2 regions of the Exiguobacterium sp. EF_C8 genome follow, and region 2 is predicted to be linked to the other one. Evidence: a T-box and tRNA genes for the amino acid it is inferred to sense, from the RefSeq annotation. Region 2 holds a T-box; the other holds one or more tRNA genes.

Region 1 (15,161 bases), 270 kb from region 2:
AAAAAAAGACCAGCTTCGCTCAGAAAGTGCGAAAGCTGGCCCTGTGCTCAGTGCTTATTCCGTTGCGGCAGAACTCACGTGATTCCGGCGAACGATGAATTCGTTCTCTTCGACATCAAGCGCAACATGCTCTCCTTTTTGAATATCACCTGCGAGCAATGCTTCTGACAACCGGTCTTCCGCTTCCCGTTGAAGGGCACGACGGATTGGACGTGCGCCGTACTCTGGATCGTATCCGATATCGGCGATCTTCGAGAGGGCAGCTGGTGTCAATTCGAAATGAATTTCCTGTTCAGCCAAACGTTTTTCAAGGGTTTTCGCCATCAACTTCACGATCTCTTCGATATGTTGTTTCTCGAGTGAATGGAAGACGATCGTTTCATCAATCCGGTTCAAGAACTCTGGACGGAAGGCCCGTTTGAGTTCTTCCATGACTTTATCTTTCATGTCTTTATATTCGCGATCCGTATCTTCAGAAACAGCGAAGCCGACATATTTATTACGTTTAAGGGCACTTGCACCGACGTTCGACGTCATGACGATGATCGTGTTACGGAAATCAACCGTGCGACCTTTCGAGTCTGTTAGGCGCCCATCATCGAGTACCTGCAAGAGAATGTTGAAGACTTCTGGGTGCGCCTTCTCGATTTCATCAAGTAAGATGACTGAGTATGGTTTCCGGCGAACTTTTTCAGTCAATTGACCGCCCTCTTCGTAACCGACATATCCTGGAGGTGAACCAACGAGACGACTCGTTGCATGTTTCTCCATGTACTCTGACATGTCGATCCGGATGATTGCATCCTCATCACCGAACATTGCTTCGGCAACCGCACGTGCGAGTTCTGTCTTACCAACCCCAGTAGGACCGAGGAAAATGAACGAACCGATCGGACGTTTTGGATCTTTCAGTCCAGCACGTGCGCGACGGATCGCTTTTGAAATCGATTTAACGGCTTCATTTTGACCGATGACACGATCGTGAAGGATTTCTTCGAGACGAAGGAGACGATCCGTCTCTTCTTCCGCGATCTTCGTGACCGGTACACCTGTCCAGTTGGCAACAACTTGTGCGATATCATCTTTTGTGACTTCAAGTTTTTCGTTGCCTTGTTTATTCTGCCATTCCTCTTTCAAACGCTCAAGTTCATCACGTAGTTTTTGTTCCGTATCGCGGAGGCTTGCTGCTTTTTCAAACTCTTGACTTTGGACAGCTTCATCTTTGTCCTTACGGATGCCTTCGAGTTTTGCTTCAACTTCTTTTAAGTTCGGTGGTGCTGTATACGAACGCAACCGAACTTTTGATGCCGCTTCATCGATCAAGTCAATCGCTTTATCCGGAAGGAACCGATCCGAAATGTATCGATCCGACAAGGTGACGGCTTCTTGAATCGCTTCATCTGTGATCGTCACACGGTGGTGTGCTTCATAACGATCGCGAAGACCAAATAGGATTTGCGTCGCTTCATCCGTTGTTGGCTCTGCGACTTGGATCGGTTGGAAACGACGTTCGAGTGCCGCATCTTTTTCGATGTACTTCCGGTACTCATCAAGTGTCGTAGCTCCAATACACTGGAGTTCGCCTCGTGCGAGCGATGGTTTAAGGATGTTCGATGCATCGATCGCACCTTCTGCTCCACCTGCTCCAATCAATGTATGCAACTCATCGATGAAGAGAATGATGTTACCCGCTTGACGAATCTCATCCATGACCTTTTTCAAACGATCTTCGAACTCACCACGGTATTTCGTACCGGCGACGAGTGTTCCCATGTCGAGTACCATGACGCGTTTATTGCGTAACGTCTCCGGTACTTCATTGTTGATGATTTGTTGAGCAAGACCTTCGACGACAGCCGTTTTACCGACCCCTGGTTCCCCGATCAAGACTGGGTTATTCTTCGTCCGGCGGCTCAAGACTTCGATGACGCGTTGAATCTCTTTTGCGCGACCAATGACTGGGTCAAGACGTGTTTCACGCGCTTGTTGAGTCAAATCACGAGCAAGACCATCAAGCGTTGGTGTTGCGACACCTGAACCTGCTTGCGATGCGTTTGCTGTTGTTTCGCTGTTCCCAAGCAACTGGAGTACTTGCTGACGAGCTTTTGAAAGACTGATGCCTAAGTTATTTAAGACACGAGCAGCAACCCCTTCTCCTTCTCGAATCAATCCGAGCAAGAGGTGTTCTGTTCCGACGTAAGAGTGACCGAGTTTACGTGCCTCATCCATTGATAACTCGATGACTTTTTTCGCACGTGGTGTATAGTGAATCGTCGTTGCACCATCTTGTCCGCGACCGATCAATGCTTCGACTTCCATCTGAATTTTATCTGAACTGAGACCGAGTGCTGTTAAGGCTTTCGCAGCGATTCCGTCTCCTTCACGTACAAGTCCGAGTAAAATGTGTTCTGTTCCGATATTGTGGTGCCCCAACCGTACTGCTTCTTCTTGAGCAAGTGCCAATACACGTTGTGCACGTTCTGTAAATCGTCCAAACATCATTATGCAAAACCTCCTTGTGTGTGATCCCTGTTTGTCTGTTCGGTTAACATCGTCCGAATTCGTTTCGCCCGTTCGATGTCCCGTTCTCTAGATGTTAATTGTTTCCCGAAATGCTTTTGTAGAAAACCTGTTTGTAGCGAGACGAGCAGTTGATGAAATAGGTTTGGAGGTAGGTGGACCTCTAGTCCCAGACTATCTGCTAAGCGGACATCCGATAGCCGTTCCGTTGCTTCCCGCGCTGTAATCAGTCGAGCTGATGTCAGGATGCCATAGGAACGATATAGTCTGTCCTCTAGTTCTTCTTGATACATCTCCAATAATCCTTTTCGTGCTGCCTGTTCTGCTTCAATTAATGCTTCGACCGCAAATTGATAGTCCGTGATCAGCATATCCTCGCTTGCCCCAAGCGTCCGTTGGTTCGAAAGTTGGAACATGCGACCAGAAGCATCGCTTCCCTCACCGTAACGCCCACGAATCGCGAATCCTAACTGTCGTAAGTGTTTGATATAGCCTTGAATCTGATTCGTCAGGACTAGTCCCGGTAAGTGCAACATCACGGAAGCACGAAGACCTGTTCCGACATTGCTCGGACATGTCGTTAAATAACCAAGTGTATCATCAAAAGCAATCTTAAAGCGTTCGCTGATCAAGCGATCGACTTGTTTTGCGATCCGAAACGCCTCTTCGAGCTGGAGCCCCGGTAATAAGGTCTGGATCCGGAAATGATCTTCTTCGTTTACCATGACACTGATCTGCTCATCTTCACTAATGAAGAGTCCTGTCCGTGGATGACTCGCTAACGCCGGACTAATTAGATGCTTTTCTACTAAAGCGGTTCGGGTCAGGACATCCGCCTGATCGACACGACCAAATCGGAACCCTTTCATCCCATTTAGTTGGCGTTCCGTCTCTTCAATGAGTGCATTGGCTTGTGCTTCTGACAACATCGTTGAGAACGGATAACGTGTCGTATTGCGCGCCAAACGGACTCGTGTCGAAACGACGATGTCGTCAAAGGGAGAAGATTGATTCATCGATTCGCTTAAAGGGTGTTGAAGCAACTCTTCAAACATGACGCAAATCCTCCTCGACACTCTCAATCTGTTGTTTTATGACTTCTGCTTCTTCATAATCTTCTGCTAAGATTTTGCGGTTGAGTTGTTCTTTGAGTCGACTAAGTTGCTGGTTTAATCGTTTCTCCACGGATTCCTCATCAGGGCGTGAACCATAATGTTGCGTATGACCGTGTTGGAACTGACGAACCATGCCGTCGACTTCGTCTTTGAAAAATGAATAACAAGTCGGGCAACCGACTTTACGAAGATGAAGCAATTGTTGACGGGTCATACCACAAGACGGACATGCCGTCCCTTGATATTCACATGCTAACTCCCGTACACAAACCGAGCATAAGAACTTCTCATCGGTTTCTGACTCTTGTGGGAGTTTGACACGGACGATTGCTTCTCGTTCGCCACATCGTTGACAACGCATCGTGCATTCCTCCAATGTCCGACGACTAGAGTCGCTTCATGGTTTGAAGAAGCGTCCGCATCAAGTGGGCACGCATCCGGTGTTGATCTTCGACCGCCATTGGCAAACTCTCTTTTTGCAACAGCGATTGAATCAAAATAGCTTCCCGCCGCGTCAGTAATTGTTCGTTCATCAAACGAATCAAATAATCTTCTGCAGCTTGTTCCGTCAAATGATCACCGATCCATGAACTGACTTCGTCTAATAGATCGTGACTATCGAGCATAACGATTTTTTGAATCCGAATGTATCCACCACCGCCCCGCTTACTTTCAACAAAATAACCCTTTTCGACCGTAAAACGAGTATTAATGACGTAATTGATTTGTGATGGAACACAGTCAAAACGTTGTGCAATTTCTTGACGTTTGATTTCAATCGTCTTTTCGTCGTGTAAAATTTGCTTTAAATAGGCTTCGATGATATCTGTGATGTTTTGCATTGGCACCACCTCTCTGACCATCTTTGACTATTGTTTGATTTAATAGTAATCATCTAAAAAAAGAAATGCAACTGATAAGGCTTTTTAGAAAACACAAAAAGACCGACCTGCAATCTGCAGATCGGTCAAGTGCCTGGCAACGTCCTATCCTCACAGGGGGAAGCCCCCAACTACTTTCGGCGTTCAAGTGCTTAACTTCCGTGTTCGGCATGGGAACGGGTGTGACCACTTGGCTATCGTCACCAGACGATCGGGCTCGCGCCCTCAAAACTGAAGTCATCAACAAGCATCTGCTAGAACAAGGCCTCGACCGATTAGTATCACTCAGCTCCACATGTCGCCATGCTTCCACCCGTGACCTATCTACCTCATCGTCTCTGAGGGGTCTTTCTTGATTACTCAAAGGGAAATCTCATCTTGGAGGGGGCTTCATGCTTAGATGCTTTCAGCATTTATCCCGTCCGCACGTAGCTACCCAGCGATGCTCCTGGCGGAACAACTGGTACACCAGCGGTGCGTCCATCCCGGTCCTCTCGTACTAAGGACAGCTCTCCTCAAATTTCCTGCGCCCACGACGGATAGGGACCGAACTGTCTCACGACGTTCTGAACCCAGCTCGCGTACCGCTTTAATGGGCGAACAGCCCAACCCTTGGGACCTACTCCAGCCCCAGGATGCGATGAGCCGACATCGAGGTGCCAAACCTCCCCGTCGATGTGGACTCTTGGGGGAGATCAGCCTGTTATCCCCAGGGTAGCTTTTATCCGTTGAGCGATGGCCCTTCCATGCGGAACCACCGGATCACTAAGCCCGACTTTCGTCCCTGCTCGACTTGTAGGTCTCGCAGTCAAGCTCCCTTCTGCCTTTGCGCTCTACGAATGATTTCCAACCATTCTGAGGGAACCTTTGGGCGCCTCCGTTACTGTTTAGGAGGCGACCGCCCCAGTCAAACTACCCGCCTGACACGGTCCTCCAGCCGGATCACGGCTGCGAGTTAGAGACTCTATGCATGAAGGGCGGTATCCCAAGGGTGACTCCTCCGAAGCTGGCGCTCCGGGCTCGACGTCTCCCGCCTATCCTGTACATCATGCACAAAGCCTCAATATCAGGCTGTAGTAAAGCTCCATGGGGTCTTTCCGTCCTGTCGCGGGTAACCTGCATCTTCACAGGTACTATGATTTCACCGGGTCTCTCGTTGAGACAGTGCCCAAATCGTTACGCCTTTCGTGCGGGTCGGAACTTACCCGACAAGGAATTTCGCTACCTTAGGACCGTTATAGTTACGGCCGCCGTTTACTGGGGCTTCGGTTCAAAGCTTCGCTTGCGCTAACCCATCCCCTTAACCTTCCAGCACCGGGCAGGCGTCAGCCCCTATACGTCATCTTGCGATTTAGCAGAGACCTGTGTTTTTGCTAAACAGTCGTTTGGGCCTATTCACTGCGGCTCTACATGTGTAGAGCGTCCCTTCTCCCGAAGTTACGGGACCATTTTGCCGAGTTCCTTAACGAGAGTTATCCCGCGCGTCTTAGAATTCTCATCTCGCCTACCTGTGTCGGTTTACGGTACTGGCGCCTTCCCCCTCACTAGAGGCTTTTCTTGGCAGTGTGAAATCGTGACCTACGTCCCTACGGGACTCCGCGTCGTTCCTTGACTGTGATGCCTGACGGATTTGCCAATCAGACGGTCTTGAAACTTGCACATGCACTTCCATCCGCATGCGTCACTATCCTCCTGCGTCCCCCCATTGTTCAAACGGTGGATCGGCGGTACAGGAATATCAACCTGTTATCCATCGCCTACGCCTTTCGGCCTCGGCTTAGGTCCAGACTAACCCTGAGCGGACGAGCCTTCCTCAGGAAACCTTGGGCTTTCGACGGAGGGGATTCTCACCCCTCTTTTCGCTACTCACACCGGCATTCTCACTTCCAAACGCTCCACTGCTCCTTCCGGTACAGCTTCACAGCGGTTTGGAACGCTCCCCTACCATTCCTTACGGAATCCGCAGCTTCGGTGGTATGTTTAGCCCCGTTACATTTTCGGCGCGGCGCCACTCGACTAGTGAGCTATTACGCACTCTTTGAATGGTGGCTGCTTCTAAGCCAACATCCTAGCTGTCTAGGCAGCGCCACATCCTTTTCCACTTAACATACACTTGGGGACCTTAGCTGGCGGTCTGGGCTGTTTCCCTCTTGACTACGGATCTTATCACTCGCAGTCTGACTCCCGAGTATAAGTTGCTGGCATTCGGAGTTTAACTGAATTCGGTAACCCTGTGGGGGCCCCTAGTCCAATCAGTGCTCTACCTCCAGAACTCTCAACCTCGAGGCTAGCCCTAAAGCTATTTCGGGGAGAACCAGCTATCTCCAGGTTCGATTGGCATTTCACCGCTACCCACACCTCATCCCCGCACTTTTCAACGTGCGTGGGTTCGGACCTCCAGTCAGTGTTACCTGACCTTCATCCTGGACATGGGTAGATCACCTGGTTTCGGGTCTACGACAACGCACTGAACGCCCTGTTCAGACTCGCTTTCGCTACGGCTCCGCCTCATCGGCTTAACCTCGCGCGTTATCGTAACTCGCCGGTTCATTCTACAAAAGGCACGCCATCACCCGTTAACGGGCTCTGACTACTTGTAGGCATACGGTTTCAGGATCTATTTCACTCCCCTTCCGGGGTGCTTTTCACCTTTCCCTCACGGTACTGGTTCACTATCGGTCACTAGGGAGTATTTAGCCTTGGGAGATGGTCCTCCCGGATTCCGACGGGGTTTCACGTGTCCCGCCGTACTCAGGATCCACTCTGGAGGGAAAACAGTTTCAGCTACAGGGCTGTCACCTTCTTCGGCCGACCTTTCCAGGTCCTTCACCTACTGTCTTCCTTTTTGACTCCGTATAGAGTGTCCTACAACCCCGAAGAGCATGCTCTTCGGTTTGGGCTGTTCCCGTTTCGCTCGCCGCTACTCAGGGAATCGCATTTGCTTTCTCTTCCTCCGGGTACTTAGATGTTTCAGTTCCCCGGGTCTGCCTCACGCTACACTATGTATTCATGTAACATGTCCCATCCCATTACAGATGGTGGGTTCCCCCATTCGGAAATCTTCGGATCAAAGCATACTTACTGCTCCCCGAAGCATATCGCTGTTCGTCGCGTCCTTCATCGGCTCCTAGTGCCAAGGCATCCACCGTACGCCCTTCATACCTTGATCTAGCGTTGGTATTCTAAGAACACACGTCTTAAATGACATGGTTAATTAAAAGTTTGATGTCTTGTTGATGTCTTCAGTTTTCAAGGTGCGAGTGTCTCTTGCGAGACTGAGAGACGAGCTCTCAAAACTGAACGATGGGCATGTCCCGTAAGGGACGTTTTCCTTAGAAAGGAGGTGATCCAGCCGCACCTTCCGATACGGCTACCTTGTTACGACTTCACCCCAATCATCTACCCCACCTTCGACGGCTGGCTCCTTGCGGTTACCTCACCGGCTTCGGGTGTTGCAAACTCTCGTGGTGTGACGGGCGGTGTGTACAAGACCCGGGAACGTATTCACCGCAGTATGCTGACCTGCGATTACTAGCGATTCCGACTTCATGCAGGCGAGTTGCAGCCTGCAATCCGAACTGGGAACGGCTTTATGGGATTGGCTCCACCTCGCGGTCTCGCTGCCCTTTGTACCGTCCATTGTAGCACGTGTGTAGCCCAACTCATAAGGGGCATGATGATTTGACGTCATCCCCACCTTCCTCCGGTTTGTCACCGGCAGTCTCCCTAGAGTGCCCAACTGAATGCTGGCAACTAAGGATAGGGGTTGCGCTCGTTGCGGGACTTAACCCAACATCTCACGACACGAGCTGACGACAACCATGCACCACCTGTCACCATTGTCCCCGAAGGGAAAACTTGATCTCTCAAGCGGTCAATGGGATGTCAAGAGTTGGTAAGGTTCTTCGCGTTGCTTCGAATTAAACCACATGCTCCACCGCTTGTGCGGGTCCCCGTCAATTCCTTTGAGTTTCAGCCTTGCGGCCGTACTCCCCAGGCGGAGTGCTTAATGCGTTAGCTTCAGCACTGAGGGGCGGAAACCCCCCAACACCTAGCACTCATCGTTTACGGCGTGGACTACCAGGGTATCTAATCCTGTTTGCTCCCCACGCTTTCGCGCCTCAGCGTCAGTTACAGACCAAAGAGTCGCCTTCGCCACTGGTGTTCCTCCACATCTCTACGCATTTCACCGCTACACGTGGAATTCCACTCTTCTCTTCTGTACTCAAGCCTTCCAGTTTCCAATGGCCCTCCCCGGTTGAGCCGGGGGCTTTCACATCAGACTTAAAAGGCCGCCTGCGCGCGCTTTACGCCCAATAATTCCGGACAACGCTTGCCACCTACGTATTACCGCGGCTGCTGGCACGTAGTTAGCCGTGGCTTTCTCGTAAGGTACCGTCAAGGTACGAGCATTCCCTCTCGTACGTGTTCTTCCCTTACAACAGAGTTTTACGATCCGAAAACCTTCATCACTCACGCGGCGTTGCTCCATCAGACTTTCGTCCATTGTGGAAGATTCCCTACTGCTGCCTCCCGTAGGAGTCTGGGCCGTGTCTCAGTCCCAGTGTGGCCGATCACCCTCTCAGGTCGGCTATGCATCGTCGCCTTGGTGGGCCGTTACCCCACCAACTAGCTAATGCACCGCAAGGCCATCTCAAGGTGACGCCGGAGCGCCTTTCATCAGCGGACCATGCGGTCCGTTGAACTATCCGGTATTAGCTCCGATTTCTCGGAGTTATCCCAATCCTTGAGGCAGGTTCCTTACGTGTTACTCACCCGTCCGCCGCTCATTCCACTGCCTTCCCTCCGAAGAGTTCCGTCAGCTTCCTGCGCTCGACTTGCATGTATTAGGCACGCCGCCAGCGTTCGTCCTGAGCCAGGATCAAACTCTCCATGAAGTGTTTGACTTGCTCGTTGTGTGACCGAAGTCACGATTGACGAAGCTTGCGCTTCATTCGTTTTTGTATTCCGTAGAATACGATTTTTGCCTCATCGTTCAGTTTTCAAAGTTCGTCATAAAAATGGTGGAGCCTAGCGGGATCGAACCGCTGACCTCCTGCGTGCAAGGCAGGCGCTCTCCCAGCTGAGCTAAGGCCCCATTAAAGGGATGAAATTGAAGATGGTCGGGAAGACAGGATTCGAACCTGCGACCCCTTGGTCCCAAACCAAGTGCTCTACCAAGCTGAGCTACTTCCCGAAAATGCACCCTGAGAGATTCGAACTCCCGACCCCTTGATTCGTAGTCAAGTACTCTATCCAGCTGAGCTAAGGGTGCGGAATATAAGGATCAAACAGCAAACATCAAAATGAAAATGGTACCGAGGGCCGGAATCGAACCGGCACGGGGAAACCCCCGCAGGATTTTAAGTCCTGTGCGTCTACCAGTTCCGCCACCCCGGCAGGGATATAAAAGGTAGAACCTTCATTCATAATTGAATTCTGGTGATCATTGAAGATGAAAATGGTGCCGGCAACAGGAGTCGAACCCGCGACCTACTGATTACAAGTCAGTTGCTCTACCAGCTGAGCTACACCGGCAAGTGTAATAAAAATGGTGGAGGATGACGGGATCGAACCGCCGACCCCCTGCTTGTAAGGCAGGTGCTCTCCCAGCTGAGCTAATCCTCCATATGTATCGCCTGGCAGCGTCCTATCCTCACAGGGGGAAGCCCCCAACTACTTTCGGCGTTCAAGTGCTTAACTTCCGTGTTCGGCATGGGAACGGGTGTGACCACTTGGCTATCGCCACCAGACATTTATTATCTTAACATTATGTTCACATAACGTCAAGACTTTTTTCATTTTTTTTTGAAAGGCTCGCGCCCTCAAAACTGAAGTCATCAACAATGCATCTGCTAGAACAAGGCCTCGACCGATTAGTATCACTCAGCTCCACATGTCGCCATGCTTCCACCCGTGACCTATCTACCTCATCGTCTCTGAGGGGTCTTTCTTGATTACTCAAAGGGAAATCTCATCTTGGAGGGGGCTTCATGCTTAGATGCTTTCAGCATTTATCCCGTCCGCACGTAGCTACCCAGCGATGCTCCTGGCGGAACAACTGGTACACCAGCGGTGCGTCCATCCCGGTCCTCTCGTACTAAGGACAGCTCTCCTCAAATTTCCTGCGCCCACGACGGATAGGGACCGAACTGTCTCACGACGTTCTGAACCCAGCTCGCGTACCGCTTTAATGGGCGAACAGCCCAACCCTTGGGACCTACTCCAGCCCCAGGATGCGATGAGCCGACATCGAGGTGCCAAACCTCCCCGTCGATGTGGACTCTTGGGGGAGATCAGCCTGTTATCCCCAGGGTAGCTTTTATCCGTTGAGCGATGGCCCTTCCATGCGGAACCACCGGATCACTAAGCCCGACTTTCGTCCCTGCTCGACTTGTAGGTCTCGCAGTCAAGCTCCCTTCTGCCTTTGCGCTCTACGAATGATTTCCAACCATTCTGAGGGAACCTTTGGGCGCCTCCGTTACTGTTTAGGAGGCGACCGCCCCAGTCAAACTACCCGCCTGACACGGTCCTCCAGCCGGATCACGGCTGCGAGTTAGAGACTCTATGCATGAAGGGCGGTATCCCAAGGGTGACTCCTCCGAAGCTGGCGCTCCGGGCTCGACGTCTCCCGCCTATCCTGTACATCATGCACAAAGCCTCAATATCAGGCTGTAGTAAAGCTCCATGGGGTCTTTCCGTCCTGTCGCGGGTAACCTGCATCTTCACAGGTACTATGATTTCACCGGGTCTCTCGTTGAGACAGTGCCCAAATCGTTACGCCTTTCGTGCGGGTCGGAACTTACCCGACAAGGAATTTCGCTACCTTAGGACCGTTATAGTTACGGCCGCCGTTTACTGGGGCTTCGGTTCAAAGCTTCGCTTGCGCTAACCCATCCCCTTAACCTTCCAGCACCGGGCAGGCGTCAGCCCCTATACGTCATCTTGCGATTTAGCAGAGACCTGTGTTTTTGCTAAACAGTCGTTTGGGCCTATTCACTGCGGCTCTACATGTGTAGAGCGTCCCTTCTCCCGAAGTTACGGGACCATTTTGCCGAGTTCCTTAACGAGAGTTATCCCGCGCGTCTTAGAATTCTCATCTCGCCTACCTGTGTCGGTTTACGGTACTGGCGCCTTCCCCCTCACTAGAGGCTTTTCTTGGCAGTGTGAAATCGTGACCTACGTCCCTACGGGACTCCGCATCGTTCCTTGACTGTGATGCCTGACGGATTTGCCAATCAGACGGTCTTGAAACTTGCACATGCACTTCCATCCGCATGCGTCACTATCCTCCTGCGTCCCCCCATTGTTCAAACGGTGGATCGGCGGTACAGGAATATCAACCTGTTATCCATCGCCTACGCCTTTCGGCCTCGGCTTAGGTCCAGACTAACCCTGAGCGGACGAGCCTTCCTCAGGAAACCTTGGGCTTTCGACGGAGGGGATTCTCACCCCTCTTTTCGCTACTCACACCGGCATTCTCACTTCCAAACGCTCCACTGCTCCTTCCGGTACAGCTTCACAGCGGTTTGGAACGCTCCCCTACCATTCCTTACGGAATCCGCAGCTTCGGTGGTATGTTTAGCCCCGTTACATTTTCGGCGCGGCGCCACTCGACTAGTGAGCTATTACGCACTCTTTGAATGGTGGCTGCTTCTAAGCCAACATCCTAGCTGTCTAGGCAGCGCCACATCCTTTTCCACTTAACATACACTTGGGGACCTTAGCTGGCGGTCTGGGCTGTTTCCCTCTTGACTACGGATCTTATCACTCGCAGTCTGACTCCCGAGTATAAGTTGCTGGCATTCGGAGTTTAACTGAATTCGGTAACCCTGTGGGGGCCCCTAGTCCAATCAGTGCTCTACCTCCAGAACTCTCAACCTCGAGGCTAGCCCTAAAGCTATTTCGGGGAGAACCAGCTATCTCCAGGTTCGATTGGCATTTCACCGCTACCCACACCTCATCCCCGCACTTTTCAACGTGCGTGGGTTCGGACCTCCAGTCAGTGTTACCTGACCTTCATCCTGGACATGGGTAGATCACCTGGTTTCGGGTCTACGACAACGCACTGAACGCCCTGTTCAGACTCGCTTTCGCTACGGCTCCGCCTCATCGGCTTAACCTCGCGCGTTATCGTAACTCGCCGGTTCATTCTACAAAAGGCACGCCATCACCCGTTAACGGGCTCTGACTACTTGTAGGCATACGGTTTCAGGATCTATTTCACTCCCCTTCCGGGGTGCTTTTCACCTTTCCCTCACGGTACTGGTTCACTATCGGTCACTAGGGAGTATTTAGCCTTGGGAGATGGTCCTCCCGGATTCCGACGGGGTTTCACGTGTCCCGCCGTACTCAGGATCCACTCTGGAGGGAAAACAGTTTCAGCTACAGGGCTGTCACCTTCTTCGGCCGACCTTTCCAGGTCCTTCACCTACTGTCTTCCTTTTTGACTCCGTATAGAGTGTCCTACAACCCCGAAGAGCATGCTCTCCGGTTTGGGCTGTTCCCGTTTCGCTCGCCGCTACTCAGGGAATCGCATTTGCTTTCTCTTCCTCCGGGTACTTAGATGTTTCAGTTCCCCGGGTCTGCCTCACGCTACGCTATGTATTCACGTAACATGTCCCATCCCATTACAGATGGTGGGTTCCCCCATTCGGAAATCTTCGGATCAAAGCATACTTACTGCTCCCCGAAGCATATCGCTGTTCGTCGCGTCCTTCATCGGCTCCTAGTGCCAAGGCATCCACCGTACGCCCTTCATACCTTGATCTAGCGTTGGTATTCTAAGAACACACGTCTTAAATGACATGGTTAATTAAAAGTTTGATGTCTTGTTGATGTCTTCAGTTTTCAAGGTGCGAGTGTCTCTTGCGAGACTGAGAGACGAGCTCTCAAAACTGAACGATGGGCATGTCCCGTAAGGGACGTTTTCCTTAGAAAGGAGGTGATCCAGCCGCACCTTCCGATACGGCTACCTTGTTACGACTTCACCCCAATCATCTACCCCACCTTCGACGGCTGGCTCCTTGCGGTTACCTCACCGGCTTCGGGTGTTGCAAACTCTCGTGGTGTGACGGGCGGTGTGTACAAGACCCGGGAACGTATTCACCGCAGTATGCTGACCTGCGATTACTAGCGATTCCGACTTCATGCAGGCGAGTTGCAGCCTGCAATCCGAACTGGGAACGGCTTTATGGGATTGGCTCCACCTCGCGGTCTCGCTGCCCTTTGTACCGTCCATTGTAGCACGTGTGTAGCCCAACTCATAAGGGGCATGATGATTTGACGTCATCCCCACCTTCCTCCGGTTTGTCACCGGCAGTCTCCCTAGAGTGCCCAACTCAATGCTGGCAACTAAGGATAGGGGTTGCGCTCGTTGCGGGACTTAACCCAACATCTCACGACACGAGCTGACGACAACCATGCACCACCTGTCACCATTGTCCCCGAAGGGAAAACTTGATCTCTCAAGCGGTCAATGGGATGTCAAGAGTTGGTAAGGTTCTTCGCGTTGCTTCGAATTAAACCACATGCTCCACCGCTTGTGCGGGTCCCCGTCAATTCCTTTGAGTTTCAGCCTTGCGGCCGTACTCCCCAGGCGGAGTGCTTAATGCGTTAGCTTCAGCACTGAGGGGCGGAAACCCCCCAACACCTAGCACTCATCGTTTACGGCGTGGACTACCAGGGTATCTAATCCTGTTTGCTCCCCACGCTTTCGCGCCTCAGCGTCAGTTACAGACCAAAGAGTCGCCTTCGCCACTGGTGTTCCTCCACATCTCTACGCATTTCACCGCTACACGTGGAATTCCACTCTTCTCTTCTGTACTCAAGCCTTCCAGTTTCCAATGGCCCTCCCCGGTTGAGCCGGGGGCTTTCACATCAGACTTAAAAGGCCGCCTGCGCGCGCTTTACGCCCAATAATTCCGGACAACGCTTGCCACCTACGTATTACCGCGGCTGCTGGCACGTAGTTAGCCGTGGCTTTCTCGTAAGGTACCGTCAAGGTACGAGCATTCCCTCTCGTACGTGTTCTTCCCTTACAACAGAGTTTTACGATCCGAAAACCTTCATCACTCACGCGGCGTTGCTCCATCAGACTTTCGTCCATTGTGGAAGATTCCCTACTGCTGCCTCCCGTAGGAGTCTGGGCCGTGTCTCAGTCCCAGTGTGGCCGATCACCCTCTCAGGTCGGCTATGCATCGTCGCCTTGGTGGGCCGTTACCCCACCAACTAGCTAATGCACCGCAAGGCCATCTCAAGGTGACGCCGGAGCGCCTTTCATCAGCGGACCATGCGGTCCGTTGAACTATCCGGTATTAGCTCCGATTTCTCGGAGTTATCCCAATCCTTGAGGCAGGTTCCTTACGTGTTACTCACCCGTCCGCCGCTCATTCCACTGCCTTCCCTCCGAAGAGTTCCGTCAGCTTCCTGCGCTCGACTTGCATGTATTAGGCACGCCGCCAGCGTTCGTCCTGAGCCAGGATCAAACTCTCCATGAAGTGTTTGACTTGCTCGTTGTTGTGACCGAAGTCACGATTGACGAAGCTTGCGCTTCATTCATGTTTGTATTCCGTAGAATACGATTTTTGCCTCATCGTTCAGTTTTCAAAGTTCGTCGTGTCGTTTTCAGCGACTTTAATATCTT
Region 2 (15,161 bases):
CCTTAATCGAAGCAATCTCATATCGCGATCTCGACAACTTAATCTTGCCATGGACGATCGCGGCACTCGTTGCGTTTGCTTTTTGACTTTCAGTCGCGTAACAACAATTGTTTGAAATAGAGAAAACGTAGTCGAATATAGTCTGGGTACGCACGCCATCCTGCATGACGGATGGTCATATCTCGACACATATCACGGAAAACATAGCGATAGATTTTTTCTTCGGAATCGTCATAAACAGCTGCGTACAAGCCGTGCTCGAGCATATTGGAAATGCGTTCGTCGAGTTTAGCGTAGAGTGTATCGTCGCTGTCTTCGCTCAATGTAGCATGTAGCATCTCGTATTGAATACCTTGATTAGCAGAAGCAGTCGCATGAAAGACAGCCGTTTTATCGAGATGAGATACCCCGATGATTAACGCATAGAGTGTTTCCAACATATCGATCGAATGACCGTCTAGTTGTTGGATGGAATCAATAGCCATCAGCGTATCGATTCCAGATGCGCCAACTTTCTTTAAATATGTAAACGCATGGACGGCTGATTCTCCATAAAATTGTCGATGATTGTAATGGACGGCAAGAGAACGATGTCCTGCCGGTTCTTCCGGGAAACGTGTGATGGCTGAAAGGAAAAACTGTTCTGCTTCGTGCATATATCCTTCCTCTTCACTGATGATACCGAGAAGAATGTATCCTTGCACATGCTCGCCGATTTGCTGGTGCGTCTCTTCAATAAGTCGACGCGCTTGAGTGAGTTCGTTCTTAAAATAAAGGGAATGGGCTGTAGCAATGTTGAGCAATGGATGGGATGGAACAAGAACACGTAAGCGCTCGGTTGCGGCAATACGTACGTTCTCTTCTGTATCAGATGTCAGTGCTTCGAGTAACGCAACTTCAGCGACATGGCTCTGAAGTTCATGAGAATGAGCGGTTACGGTTTGTGTCATGTAATGAAATCACCTCTATTAGTTCAAAATCATATATTTTTATTTTCATCATATGACAAGCCGAGTGGTGCCTCAAGAAATAATGAAGAGATTCGTCCGCAATTTCTTCTTTTCATAAAAAATAGCCGATCATTCCTAGAAAAGGAAGCATCGGCTATTTTTACTTTCGAAATTATGCGTGTAAGTGAAGTACATCTTCAACGGATTTGTACGTGTATCCGAGATCGCGTGCGACCGCTTCATACGTGACGAAGCCTTGCGCGACATTCAATCCTTTTTCGAGAGCATCGTTTTCAGCAAGCGCACGATGTGTGCCTTTATTCGCGAGTTCAAGGACATACGGAAGCGTTGCGTTCGTCAATGCCAGGGTAGACGTACGTGGAACGGCACCCGGCATGTTCGCGACCGCGTAATGAACGACACCGAATTTTTCGTACGTTGGATCATCATGCGTCGAGATGCGGTCAACCGTCTCAAAGATTCCACCTTGGTCGATGGCAACGTCAACGATGACAGCACCTGGCTTCATCCGTTTGACCATGTCGGCAGTGACGAGCTTCGGTGCTTTTGCACCTGGAATCAAGACAGCACCGATGACGAGATCACTTTCAGCGACCGTTTCAGCAATCGTGTACGGGTTTGAGATCAATGTATTGATCGAGTTACCAAAGATATCATCTAACTGGCGAAGGCGTTCTGGACTAACATCAATGATCGTAACATCTGCACCAAGACCGACAGCGAGTTTCGCAGCATTTGTTCCGACGACACCGCCACCGATGACTGTTACTTTTCCACGACGAACCCCAGGGACACCTGCAAGAAGGATGCCCATACCACCGTGTGGTTTTTCCAAGAACTGTGCACCGATTTGTGATGCCATACGACCGGCGACTTCACTCATTGGTGTTAACAATGGAAGTGTGCGGTTCTTCTCGACTGTCTCATAAGCGATTGCTGTGATGTTCGAATCAACGAGTGCACGTGTCAGTTCTGGCTCAGCAGCTAGATGGAGATACGTGAATAATGTCAGGTCCGGACGGAAATATTGGTACTCTGAAGCGATTGGCTCTTTGACTTTTAAAGCCAGTTCGGCTGTTGCCCAGACTTCAGCAGCAGTCGCGATGATTTCAGCACCAGCTTTGACGTACTCCTCGTTCGTGAAGCCACTCCCCATGCCTGCCATCGATTCAATGATGACACGATGTCCTTGTGCATGTAACGCTGCTACCCCGGCAGGTGTTAATGCAACACGGTTTTCGTTGTTTTTGATTTCCTTTAATACTCCAATGATCATGTGAACGCGATCCCCTTTCGCAAATAAACAAATCAATTTCTCTTCTTCTTCATTATACGAGAAATGAAAGCGCTCTACTTTATCGGCGTTTTCAAAAACAACCGATATCCTTTGTGTAAAATCACAAAGGATATCGGTCTGCTTTTAGGTACAAATAAAGCAAGGAACGTTCGGGTAGTGATTCCATCCGGATACCAGCTTCCTCCTCGATCCGTCGCATCCGATATAGGATCGTATTCGGATGAACATGGAGATGGGAAGCGACTTGCTTGACGTTCCCATCATAATGAAGAAACCATTCTAGCGTCTCACATAAAGAGGAGGCATGTTTCACATCGTAAGCACGCAATCGCTCGATTTCTTCGAGACGAACCGTTCGTCGTCGCAAACGTTCTGAAAAAATTGGCAAGAGCTGAAACAAGCCGAGACGTTCGTAACGCGTCACGTTCTTCAGTTCGAATGGAAAGGCATCTTTCAAACGTAAGACGATACCCGCCTCTTCGTAACGCTCCGGAAGCGCTTGAACGCCCGTGAAGACTTCACTACTTGCCGCAACGAAATCCGTATAATCAAACCGCTCCGCGAGCAATTGACGGAAGGACTGAATGAAGGCGTCAAACTGTAGACGCTCTTGTTCTGCGTCGCGGTCGTTTGTGCTGATCCACAAGATAAAATCTGTTTCATCATATGCGTAAAGTAATGGACGAACCGTCTGTTGGATCGTCAATAAATAGCGCAGACGATCCGCAAGTCGTGGTGTGATTGCTTCTGAAAAACGGATGACCGTCAAACGACTAATACCAGGGGGTGCGACATGGAGCTTAGAAAACATCTTCAGGATCTCCGACTCGGATAGTTCTTCATGTAATAACTCAAAGAAGAATTGTTCCGTCTGCTCTTCCTTCCGTTTTTTCTGCATGTCGATCGCTAGTAATTGACGTTGAGCAAGCAGAGCTCCTTTCTTTAAATCTGCTAGTTCTGATGGAGTGAACGGGGTACTGCGAGCAATCGACCAAATGTAGCCGAGAATTTCTGAATCTTGTTTGATGGCAATGGCGACGCGGTCATTCAGTCCAACATCCGTGCGCGCAGAAATGATGAGCGGATCGTCTTGAGTAGCGAGACTCTGGATGACTTCGTCTTTCCAGAGTTGGTCGATGACCGATTCCGGTACCCGGCGACCGATGATCGTTGCGACACGAGCAGGGTCCGTGTCAGCAGTATGCGTACTATAGGCAAGGAGACGGTGATTACGATCTTCAATCGTAATCGGCGCATTTAAGGCGATACCGATCGCTTCCGCTAAATCGTCTAACGAATGGTATGAAGCTTCTAACATGGAGGAATCCCTTCTTTCTCTCTCGTTCAGTATCTTTAGTATAGCTTCTGTTGTGTAAAATCACAAAAATTATTCTTTCGTATTGTATAAAAACACAACTCCATGCTACGGTAAGCCTCGGAAAAAAGAGAGAGGATGAAATGGCATGGATGTGTTACGTCTGATATCTGCTTGGGTCTGGGGAATTCCAAGCATGGTGTTGTTAGTAGGAACGGGAGTGTACTTTACGATTCGTTTACGTGGTCTTCAGTTTCGTCGCTTGAAACAAGCGTTTCAATTGTCTGTTCAAAAATCAGGACAGGGTGAAGGGGAAATTAGTAGCTTTCAGATGTTAATGACGTCTCTTGCAGCGACGATCGGGAACGGAAACATCGCGGGAATCGCGGTCGCCTTGACGATGGGCGGACCGGGTGCAGTCTTTTGGATGTGGATCATCGGTTTGATCGGAATGGCGACGAAATATGCGGAAAGTCTTCTTGCGATTCTTTTTAGAAGTCGAAATGAACGCGGCGAAGCTGTCAGTGGACCGATGTATTATATCGAAAAGGGACTAGGTGCAAAATTTAAATTCCTCGCCATCTTGTTTGCGGCATTTGGTTTGATTGCATCATTTGGTGTCGGGAACACCGTGCAAGCGAATGCGATGGCAACGGTGCTTGAGCAATCGTTTCATGTACCGCTTCTACTCTTCGGCATTCTGCTCGCGCTGGCAGTCTATGTATCGATTCGTGGTGGACTTGAACGCGTCAGTGCGATCTCGACGATCTTTGTTCCGATCATGAGCTTACTTTATATCGGTGCCGCTTGTGTCCTTTTAATATTGAAGGCGGATCAGATTCTACCAGCCTTTGGTTTAATCTTTGAGTACGCCCTCCAGCCGCTTGCGCCTGCAGGAGCCTTCACCGGTGTATCGATCATGATGGCGATGCAAGTCGGTGTAGCACGTGGTATTTTCACGAACGAAGCAGGACTTGGGACAGCAGCATTGATTGCCGGATCTGCGAAAAGTGAGCGTCCGGTCGAACAAGGATTGATTTCGATGACGAGTACCTTCATCGTGACCTTGATCGTTTGTACGATGACGGCACTCGTCCTTCTGACGACAGGCTTTTGGGATCCGTCAGGCGGACTACATTCAGGTATGAAGCATGATGCGAATCTTTCCGGGGCAGCACTGACAGCAACCGCCTTTGCGAGCGTCCTTGGATCATTTGGAGAATGGACTGTCGCATTCTCCGTCTTCTTCTTCGGTTATTCGACGATCATCGGTTGGTATGTCTATGGAGAGAAGTGCTTGGAGTACTTGAGCGGTACGACACGTTTCAACGAAGGATACCGTGTATTCTTTGCACTCGCAGCCTGTTATGGTGCCGTCGCGCAATTAGAACCGTTGTGGCTCGTCGCAGATATCGCAAATGGATTGATGATGATTCCGAACTTGATCGGGATGCTGTTCTTGTCGCACTTGGTCATTGAACAAACGAGGAATTACGAACGGGCGGGTCATAAACGAGTCGCTTAAACGAACAAAAGCCGTGATGCCTTTAAACAGGCACCACGGCTTTTATGATGAGACGATTCATCCATTCGTCCGACGACGACTGTAGATGAGGAGTGTCAGTAAGAAAATCAAACTCAGCGCAACGAGGACAGAGAGTGAAGCGACGTTCCAGCCGATGACCTCGAGTAAAACACTGATCGCAACCGTCAAATAGAAGATACCGAGGTACTTTTTGACGAATGGGCTTTCGAAGTGCGTCAATTGCTTTGCGCCAATCGGTGCTCCGAGCAAGGCACCGACGATCAGCATGATTCCGACCAGGATATCGATGTTCGTACTTGCGACCGTGTAATTGACAAGTCCCGATAGGACAATCAGCAACGCGGAAGCAATACTCGTTCCGACCGCACGTTTCAACTCATAGCCAACGATCCCGACGAGTAACGGGGTGATGATGAAGCCACCGCTGACACCAAGTAATGAAGAAATGAATCCGGCGAACAAACCAGTGAAGGCAAGAGCGAGATATCGATTTTTCCACCCCGTCTGTTCACCCGTCGTTGATTTCGGACGTAAGAATTTATTCGCGAAGTAGAGTAAGAGACCGATATAAACGATTGAGATAACGAGATGAGCACCATTGACTGCCTCTAGACGAAGAACGAGTGGTGTCGCGATCGTCGAACCGATGATTCCGACGCCACCGACGACGAGACTATCGCGCCAGACGACATTTTTAAGACGTAAGTGAGAGATCGTTCCTGAAACGGTAGATCCAAGTGTCAGCATAAGACTCGTCGCGATCGCGACACTTGGAGCATATCCTAAAATGAGTAACAGGGGCGTCAAGATGATACCGCCACCGATTCCGAAAAATCCGGAAATGATTCCAATGAAAAATCCGAGGATTAAGAAATAATAAAAAGCGAGATCCATGTACAGTCTTCCTTTCCTTTTCTTCTCTATTATTCACTTAGTATGGCAATGAATGAGAAGAATGTAAAAGGGGACGGCTCCTTCAAGGGGGTTGAAGGAGCCGTTAAGGGGAACTTATTCTTTTGACGCGGCGACTTCCGTTGCTGCATCGATACCGGTATTGGCCTTGACTAAGATACGTTCGAAGTTACCGGCAACCTCGTTCGATTTCGTCAACAATGTCCCGACGATAGCTCCGAGGAAACCAAGCGGGATGGAGACGATTCCTGGATTCGTCAGCGGGAAGAGGGCTTCCCCGACGAACAAGGCTGAACCGTCGACTGCCCAAAGGTTTGGACTGAGTGCGACGAGAATCAGTGAAGAGAATAACCCAACGACCATACCTGTGACAGCTCCGCCAGTATTGAAACGGCGCCAGAAGATCGTCAAGAGAATGACTGGCAAGTTGGCACTTGCCGCGACAGCGAAGGCAAGCGATACGAGGAACGCGACGTTCATCGATTGTGCGAACAATGCCAGTACCATCGAAATCAAGGCGACAGCGATGGAAGCAAGTCGCGCTGCCGTCATCTGTTCTTTTTCCGTTGCTTGCCCTTTGCGTAGAATATGACTATAAAAATCATGAGCAAAGGCAGACGCAGCGGATAAGACAAGTCCTGCAACAACGGCGAGGATTGTCGCAAAAGCGACCGCAGCGACGAATGCAAAGAGTAAATCGCCACCAAGTGCTTTAGCGAGAAGTGGCGCAGCCATGTTACCAGCAGCATTAGCAGCGATGATATCTTCAGAACCAACGAAAGCAGCAGCACCAAAGCCGAGGAAAATCGTCAAGATATAAAAGACACCAATGATCCATGTCGCGTACACGACGGATTTACGAGCTGTCGGAGCATCCTTAACAGTAAAGAAACGAATTAAGATATGTGGTAATCCAGCTGTTCCAAGAACGAGCGCGAGATTGAGCGAAATCGTATCGAGTGGTAACTTAAATTTGTTTCCAGGATTCAAGAATGAATCCCCGAGCGGCGTGGCTTGTTTCACTTCTGAAAACATCTTGAAGATCGAGAAATCGAACTTCGCGAAGACCATGAACGAGATGACGGCTGTTCCTGCCATCAAGAGAATCGCTTTGATGATTTGAACCCACGAAGTCGCAGTCATACCACCGAAGACGACGTAGACCGTCATTAAGATACCGACGATGATGACACTCGTCGTATAAGGAATTCCTAACAACAATTCAATCAAGGCACCTGCACCGACGAGTTGCGCGATCATGTAAAAAATCGAGATCGCGATCGAGTTCATGGCAGCGACTCCACGAACTTTTGAGGCGTTAAAACGAGCGGCAATCATATCAGCCATCGTGTATTTTCCGAGGTTCCGAAGTGGTTCGGCAACGAGGTACAAGACAACAAGATAAGCAACGAGGAAGCCGATCGAGTAAAAGAATCCGTCGAATCCGGCTAAAGCGATCATCCCGGCAATTCCGAGGAACGAGGCGGCTGACATGTAGTCGCCGGCAATCGCCATCCCGTTTTGTGCACCAGTGAGTCCGCCGTCCGCTGTATAAAAGTCGTTAGCTGTTTTTGTTTTACGGGCAGCAAAGTATGTAATGACGAGCGTCAAACCGACGATCGCTGCGAATAGGGCAATGGCAGTATAATTCATTTCGACTCCTCCTTGATCTGTTCGACGAGTCGATCAAAGGCACGTGCTTTTTTGCTATACATCATGCAGAACGTCCACGTCATGATGAACTGGGCAAATGCGAATACCCAAGCTCCTGTAATATCACCGAATACTGGCTCATTCAAAATCGTGAAGTAACTTGTCAAAATCGGAAGCGCAAAATAAAAAATAAGGCAAAAACTAATAGCTGGAAGAATGAAGCCGTTCTTTTGGCGCATCAATTGTTGAAAGGTAGCACTCTCGACGATTGCTGGAGCAGATTGAGTCGCTTCATTTTTTTGAACTTCGGACATTTGATGCATGAGGACGCCTCCTTTAAGGAATGAATGTAAATTCATTATAAGGATGTCGTTTCTGGAAAAGCTATCCTAATTTTTAAGAAGAAAAGATCATTATTATATTAATATTGGTCATACCAATTTAATGTAAGCGTTTTCAATATTGAACATTGTTTGAACGTTATTTTTATATATTAATCACTTTATAAAATGATTCAAAAGACCTAGTCCCTAGAAAAATGAGAACAGCTTAAAAAGCCTGTCTATGGAATCATAGACAGGCTTGAGTCATTTTTCAGATGGACGTTCGATCTTATCTTCGATTTCTCGTAAATGATCCGCACGTTTTGAAAGGGCACGACGCTTCAACCATTCTTCCGTCCCGCGACTAACTCCCCAGATGGCGAGTAAAATCAAAAATAGAAGGACAAGACGCATCGGACGTTCGAGGAACGTGGACCATTCCTTTCCGATTAGCGAGAAGATGATGACGACGATCAGACGCCCGGCACCAGCAGCGATCAAATACGTCCGCAGCGATAGTTGAATCATGGCAGAAATGGACGTGATGATGAACGCAGGCATGAATGGAAGCGAAAAAAAGAATCCGAGTGAGATGGGACTCATGTGACGAACACGTTCAATCCACTGTTGCGCGGCATGGTGTTTTTCAAGCCAACGCGTGACCGGACGACGAAATAGATATCGAATACAAGCGAAGACGACGAGTGATCCAAGCATGCTCCCGACCCATGATACGAGAACACCCATACCAAAACCATAAGTTGCCGCATTCGCGGAAATGATCAGGACGAGTGGTAGGAAAGGAAATAGAGACTCAAGAAACGGGGCAATCAAACCGGTGGCAGCTCCTCCAGGTAAGTCTTGGAGAAAGAAAATCATCTGCTCGATCCAGTCACGAAGTGTATGGAGCATTCGGAATCCTCCTTGCGAGATGTACTACTGTGTTTTATTTTACCTCTTTCTGATTCAGAAAGGGAATGAAATTCCTTGAAAGGGATTCAGGAATTGTAGATTGTACATTCGAAAGGGAGTTGGTATTATACTTAAATGGGTGCGTTTTGCAGGCGTTCCCAGCTAGTCAATAGCTAGACGCTTCGTTTGCCAACGTTCGTTTTACTGCAAAAAACTGACATGGGGGCTAATGAGGAATATGAAACCTTATCGCGTACTATTATTTTATAAGTATGTTCCAATTGAAAATGCGGAACAGCTAACGAAAGAGCATCTTGCTTACTGTAAAGAGCTCGGTATCAAAGGTCGGATTTTGATTGCACCAGAAGGAATCAACGGCACACTCTCTGGAACGGTCGAACAAACGGAACAATACATGAAGGACTTGACGGCGGATCCACGATTCGCTGACATCGAATTCAAAATTGATGAAGTTGAAGAGCATGCCTTCAAAAAGACGTTCGTCCGTTACAAAAAAGAACTCGTCACATGGCGTTTTGAGGACGAATTCAACGTACCAGAAGAACACGCTGCGTATCTTGAACCAGCAGAGTGGAAAGAAATGATGAAACAAGATGACGTCGTCATTCTCGATGTACGCAACAACTACGAATACGACCTCGGACACTTCAAGAATGCCGTAAAAGTCGATGTCGATGCTTCACGGGAATTCCCTGAATGGCTAGACGAGAACGAGCATTTGTTTGAAGGGAAAAAGGTTCTCACATACTGTACGGGTGGCGTTCGTTGTGAGAAATTCACGGCGTACTTCCGTAAACGGCAACAGAGTGATGATATCTTCCACCTGAAAGGCGGAGTCGTCATGTATGGAAAAGATGAACAGACACAAGGAGAAGACTGGGAAGGTGAACTATACGTCTTTGATGAGCGTGTACAAGTTCCTGTCAATGCCGTCAATCCGTCTGTCGTCTCAGAATGTTACTACTGCGGAAAACCGGAGACGCGCTATGTTAATTGTGCAAACCCGGAATGTAATCGACAGCACTTCTGCTGTGAAGAATGCGAACCAAAAGTCATGCGTTCGTGTTCCGATGAATGCCGGGAGCATCCGCGCAACCGTTATGAAAAAGAGCAACAAGAAGAATTAGTATAAGGCACGCGTAAAAAGCCGGATGATTTCTTTAATAGAAACCGTCCGGCTTTTTTTGTGTATTCAAGAGGACGGGAACAAGTAACGTAAAATATCTGGCAAACGTTTGGCCCAGGCCGTTTCATGATGGATTGCTTCCGGAATGATCGTATAGCGACTTTGAGTGAGTTTCTGTTCAACCGCTCGCGCTAAGACATCATTCGTGTGTAAATAATCCGTCTCGGTCATCGGACCACTCACTTCTTTTGTGCCGACGTCCATATAACAGCGATGCGTTGCAGACAGAGACGGGCTTCGCTCTATGAATTCAAGGAGTGAGGAGAAGTTTGCCCATCCGGCAGTCGATAAGGCAGCGACGCGCGTGATGACTTCCGGATACGCGAATAATCCATATAGCGAGATGACGCCACCCATCGAACTGCCGATCATTGTCGTATCATCAGGGCGTGTCGCATAGTTGGCATCAATGTATGGTTTTAACTCGCGGATGATCCAGTCCATATAGACCTTACCGTTGCCACCAATTGACGTCCGATGCGAAGGATAGGCGCTCCGCATCAATAAGGCTTCGTCGCTCCAAGGAGCATAGTCATCGTACCGATCCATTCCATCTTCTGGACTGTCAATCGCGACGACCATTGCCGGAATCTGTGTCTGTTGTAGTGCAAGATGAATCTCCCAGCCTTTTCCGAACGAGGCGGTTTCTCCACTAAAGACGTTTTGTCCATCGTGCATATAAATTACTGGTAATGCTTCAGAAGGATCCAAATGGGGCGGACGATGAATTCGAATCGTCCGGTGGGCTTGTGATGTCGGTAGCGTCATTTCAATTTCCGTAATCGACAATAGAGTCACGACCTTTCAAAGGTTTGCATAATGCGCGGTACAATTGCGTCCGTTGTGTTTTCCGCCGACATAGAGTGCATGGTCGGCTTGACGTAACGATTCTTCGAACGTCCGTTGATATCTTTCATCCACTGTATCAATTCCGAGGCTGACGGTTAAGGACAGTCGGTGACCATCGACGAGGAAGGGACGATCCATGACCGTATGGCGGACCGTCTCGGCAATCTGAATAGCAGCCTCTTGACTACCATTTCGCAACAGAAGCACGAATTCCTCCCCACCATAACGAGCAGCAAAGACATCATCATGTTGCAATTGGATCGTCTGGATGCGTCGACCGAGTTCACGAAGGACGAGATCACCTACTTTATGACCGTACGTATCATTGACACGTTTGAAATGATCGATATCGAACAGAATTACGGAGAGCGGGTAGGAGTCAGCGGCAAATTCCTGCCGACCGTGTTCATAAAAAGCACGGCTATTCGGTAATTCGGTCAAAGCATCGGTCCGACTTTCCGTATAGAGTTGGACCGTTTCACGTGAGCGTTCTAAGACGCGACAAAAGGTACGAAGCAAACGAGATAATTCGTCAGCATTTGTCACATCATAGGCGTCTGCGACTTGATGGAACAGGATGATCGAAACATCGACCTCTCCGCTCGTAATCGAAGGAATCGCTAGCATCGAGTGACGATCGACAGGCAATCCGATTTGAATATCGTTTCCCCAGTCGCAACGCAGACCATAGATGATTGGGGTATGCAAATCGTCAGCTGACAAGGAATGAAATAGTGGTAACACGTCGATTGGTTGTTTCGTCCGAATGTTATAGATGACTTGTTTCCGCTGTTGTTGAATTGAGATCCAACCTTCAGAAAACGGCAACAGATGTGGTAAATCGAGGAGTAACGAATCGATCGTCTCGCGCTCGAAGCGGGAAATCAACAAGTGTTCCTTCGCATCATCAAATCGTTTGGCATTATCGTTTGCTTCAAGGAAGTCACCACGTTCTTGCAACAGACGTTTGAACAAGAAGAGAATCAAGGCGGATACTGTAGCCGCGACAAGCGGACTTTCATCGTAGAACCAGATTCCAAGTAGAGCACTTAACATGCTGATTCCATAAACGAGGGACTGCAACTTCACGAGACGTCGCCAATCGTATTTCAAGTAGAGGAAGCGATTGACGAACAGACATTGGAAGTAAGAGACAAGGAAGACAGTGATCAAAAAGCCGATGAAGGGAAGCAGGGCTTTCGTATACGTAAAGTTTGAGCCGATCGGTCCACCGAGCGCTTCATACGCAAATACCGGAAGCGAGATGTAGACTAAATCAAACAAGGCGTTGATCGGGTAGAGATAGGCGAAACGTTTCCAGCGAATCGCTTTTCGGTGAGACATGAATTGAAAGACGAGAATACCGACTTGGCTTAAAATCAAAGCGTACGTCAAACCGTAATTGAGGAATAAAAATAAGATGATTCCTTCTTGGAATGTATAATAAATGCCGCCACGACGGACATTATCGAACTGAAACAGGAGAACGAGCCCAAACAAATAAAGAGTATTGACGATGGAGATGGAAGGATGGAAGGTAGGTGGATGAACGATGCCAATCACTAATAATGTCAAGGCGACGAGACTGAAAACGATCCAGCTCGTCCGGGCTACCTGTTGGTAGTAGCGCATGAAACATCCCTCCCCCTGAGAAGTATCTTTTATTCCTATACCCGAATTGTGGAAATTTTGATAAGCCATTTACCAAAAAAATAAGGTTGAGAGAAAAGAAAGAATTGCGTATAATGTGAAAGATATCGAATACAGTCGATGATGAAGAGAGTAACGGTTGATTTTCGTCAACTAGCGAATCAGGGAATGGTGGAAGCCTGAGGACGAACCGGTCGTGAAGCGCACTTCTGAGACGCTACCCGATTCCTGAAGGAAAAGGCGTAGCCGGGGGAACCCCGTTATCCCCGAACAAGGTGGGTGTCAAAAATGACACCAAGAAGAGTGGTACCGCGGTCATTCCGTCTCTTTGCGCGTGGCGCAAGGGGCGTTTTTTATTGCCAAAAATCAGTGAAGCAGGAGGAAATAAAGATGAGTTATAAAACGCAATACGCAGAAGTATTACATCAAGTCATGGAAGGTGCCTTATCGGTTGAACAAATCGAACAACTGATCGAGCAACCGAAACATGAAGATCATGGAGATCTGGCATTCCCATGTTTCATGCTCGCGAAAGCATTCCGTAAAGCACCGAACATGATTGCTTCGGAGCTCGCAGAAAAAATTGATGCGCCGTTGTTCTCAAACGTTCAAGCTGTTGGTCCTTACATTAACGTCTTCTTGAACCGGGAAGTCGTCTCGCAAGAAATCGTCAACCAAGTCCTGACGGAGCAAGAGGCGTTCGGATCAAGTGAAGCGAATGGAAAAACGATCGTCACTGATTTTTCATCACCAAACATCGCAAAACCTTTCTCGATGGGTCACTTACGTTCAACAGTAATCGGAAATGCGCTCAACCAAATCTCACGTAAAAAAGGGTACGACGTCGTCGGTGTCAACCACTTAGGGGACTGGGGAACACAGTTCGGGAAATTGATGGTGGCTTACACGATGTGGGGTGAGGAAGAAGCGGTCCGTGCAGAACCAATCAAGGAATTGTTGAAATTATACGTCCGGTTCCACGAAGAAGCGGAAACAAATCCGACGCTTGAGGACGAAGGACGTCTCTGGTTCAAAAAACTCGAACAAGGTGATGAGCAGGCAACGACGCTTTGGACGTGGTTCCGTGAAGTCTCACTCGTCGAGTTCAACCGTGTCTATGAGATGCTCGGTGTTAAATTCGATAGTTTGAACGGAGAAGCCTTCTACAACGATAAGATGCAACACGTCATCGATTTGCTCGAAGAAAAAGATCTCCTCGTCGAATCAGAAGGGGCAATGGTCGTTGACCTCGAAGCAGAAGGTATGCCACCTGCCTTGATTAAAAAGAAAGATGGCGCAACGCTTTATGCGACACGTGACTTAGCAGCTGCTGTCTATCGTCTCGAAACGTACCGTTTTGAGCAAGCGTTCTACGTCGTTGGCGGTGAACAAGCGCTTCACTTTAAGCAATTGTTCGCAGTCCTGAAGAAACTTGGATTTGAGAACGTCGACGGAATGCACCATGTACCGTTCGGTTTGATTATGAAAGACGGAAAGAAAATGTCGACGCGTAAAGGTCGGATCGTCTTGCTTGAAGAAGTACTACAAGAAGCAATCGACGTCGCGAAGCAAAACATCGCGGAAAAAAATCCGAACTTAGCGAATGCCGAAGCCACAGCTCGTCAAGTAGGTGTCGGCGCCGTCATCTTCCATGATTTGAAAAATGAACGGATGAATAATATCGAGTTCGATCTTGAGCAGATGTTGAAATTCGAAGGTGAAACAGGACCGTATGTCCAGTATACGAATGCTCGTGCGCACTCATTGCTCCGTAAAGGTAGCTATGATGGCACACCATTCGCTGGTAGTGCCGATGATCATGCATGGGGTGTCGTCTCGATGCTGAACCAATTCTCGACGGTCATCGATCGTGCATTCACACGTCGCGAGCCGTCAATCATCAGCCGTTACGTCTTAGATCTTGCACAAAGCTTTAATAAATACTACGGACACGTCCGTGTTCTCGAAGATGACGCAGCAAAACAATCGCGTCTTGCACTCGTCAAGTCTGTCACGATCGTCTTGACAGAAGGTCTTCGTTTACTTGGTGTCGGCGCTCCGGAAGAAATGTAAGACCAATCCACGAATAAGAAGAGGTAGATTATGAAGACTGAGACGAAAGACCGATTACAGCAAGCTGCTTCACAGATGAAGCAGGAGCCTTTGGCAGAAACCGTCGCCTTCATGGCTGATTTTCACGGGAAAGTCGCTGCTTGGTTACCGGGAGAGTCTGTCGATTTCGTTCACGATTTCGTGACGGCGCCGGAAGCTGATTTGATTGCTCCGATCGAAGGAGACGCGTTGCGCACGAAAGACAATTTTGAATTCTTCATGCGTAAGAAACAGACACGAAAAAAACTCGGCGAACTGTTGACGCTTTGGAAGTCGGCACGCACGACAGAGACGTTGAGTCAAATCGATGCGATCGGATTAAAAAAATGGCTCGCTCGTAATGAATTCCGTTCGGAAGATAAACCATGGGATTATTTGAACCGTCTGCATGTTCTTCTGTTCCTTGATTTGATG

The links. The T-box of region 2 lies ahead of argS (arginine--tRNA ligase). A T-box ahead of a tRNA ligase gene usually reads a tRNA of that ligase, here a tRNA-Arg.
Region 1: it has a tRNA-Arg gene. The T-box ahead of argS (arginine--tRNA ligase) is inferred to sense a tRNA for this amino acid. The anticodon was not compared.

What each region holds. Positions count from the first base shown of each region.
Region 1 is NZ_CM143264.1:132,422-147,582, reverse strand. Features, by position in the region: gene clpC (ATP-dependent protease ATP-binding subunit ClpC) at 55-2,502, opposite strand; gene ACY2IG_RS00795 (ATP--guanido phosphotransferase) at 2,502-3,575, opposite strand; gene ACY2IG_RS00790 (hypothetical protein) at 3,568-3,996, opposite strand; gene ACY2IG_RS00785 (CtsR family transcriptional regulator) at 4,022-4,477, opposite strand; rRNA gene rrf (5S ribosomal RNA) at 4,609-4,724, opposite strand; rRNA gene ACY2IG_RS00775 (23S ribosomal RNA) at 4,772-7,685, opposite strand; rRNA gene ACY2IG_RS00770 (16S ribosomal RNA) at 7,853-9,414, opposite strand; tRNA gene ACY2IG_RS00765 (tRNA-Ala) at 9,539-9,614, opposite strand; tRNA gene ACY2IG_RS00760 (tRNA-Pro) at 9,637-9,713, opposite strand; tRNA gene ACY2IG_RS00755 (tRNA-Arg) at 9,718-9,791, opposite strand; tRNA gene ACY2IG_RS00750 (tRNA-Leu) at 9,830-9,916, opposite strand; tRNA gene ACY2IG_RS00745 (tRNA-Thr) at 9,979-10,054, opposite strand; tRNA gene ACY2IG_RS00740 (tRNA-Val) at 10,069-10,144, opposite strand; rRNA gene rrf (5S ribosomal RNA) at 10,154-10,269, opposite strand; rRNA gene ACY2IG_RS00730 (23S ribosomal RNA) at 10,373-13,286, opposite strand; rRNA gene ACY2IG_RS00725 (16S ribosomal RNA) at 13,454-15,015, opposite strand.
Region 2 is NZ_CM143264.1:2,964,368-2,979,528, reverse strand. Features, by position in the region: gene ACY2IG_RS15740 (diacylglycerol/polyprenol kinase family protein) at 1-86, shown strand, start outside; gene ACY2IG_RS15735 (tetratricopeptide repeat protein) at 90-950, opposite strand; gene ald (alanine dehydrogenase) at 1,123-2,247, opposite strand; gene ACY2IG_RS15725 (PucR family transcriptional regulator) at 2,369-3,586, opposite strand; gene ACY2IG_RS15720 (alanine/glycine:cation symporter family protein) at 3,732-5,108, shown strand; gene ACY2IG_RS15715 (sulfite exporter TauE/SafE family protein) at 5,166-6,023, opposite strand; gene ACY2IG_RS15710 (solute symporter family protein) at 6,138-7,694, opposite strand; gene ACY2IG_RS15705 (DUF485 domain-containing protein) at 7,691-8,017, opposite strand; gene ACY2IG_RS15700 (TVP38/TMEM64 family protein) at 8,282-8,929, opposite strand; gene trhO (oxygen-dependent tRNA uridine(34) hydroxylase TrhO) at 9,168-10,082, shown strand; gene ACY2IG_RS15690 (alpha/beta hydrolase) at 10,143-10,904, opposite strand; gene ACY2IG_RS15685 (GGDEF domain-containing protein) at 10,941-12,617, opposite strand; T-box leader at 12,747-12,966, shown strand; gene argS (arginine--tRNA ligase) at 13,026-14,708, shown strand; gene ACY2IG_RS15675 (hypothetical protein) at 14,739-15,161, shown strand, end outside.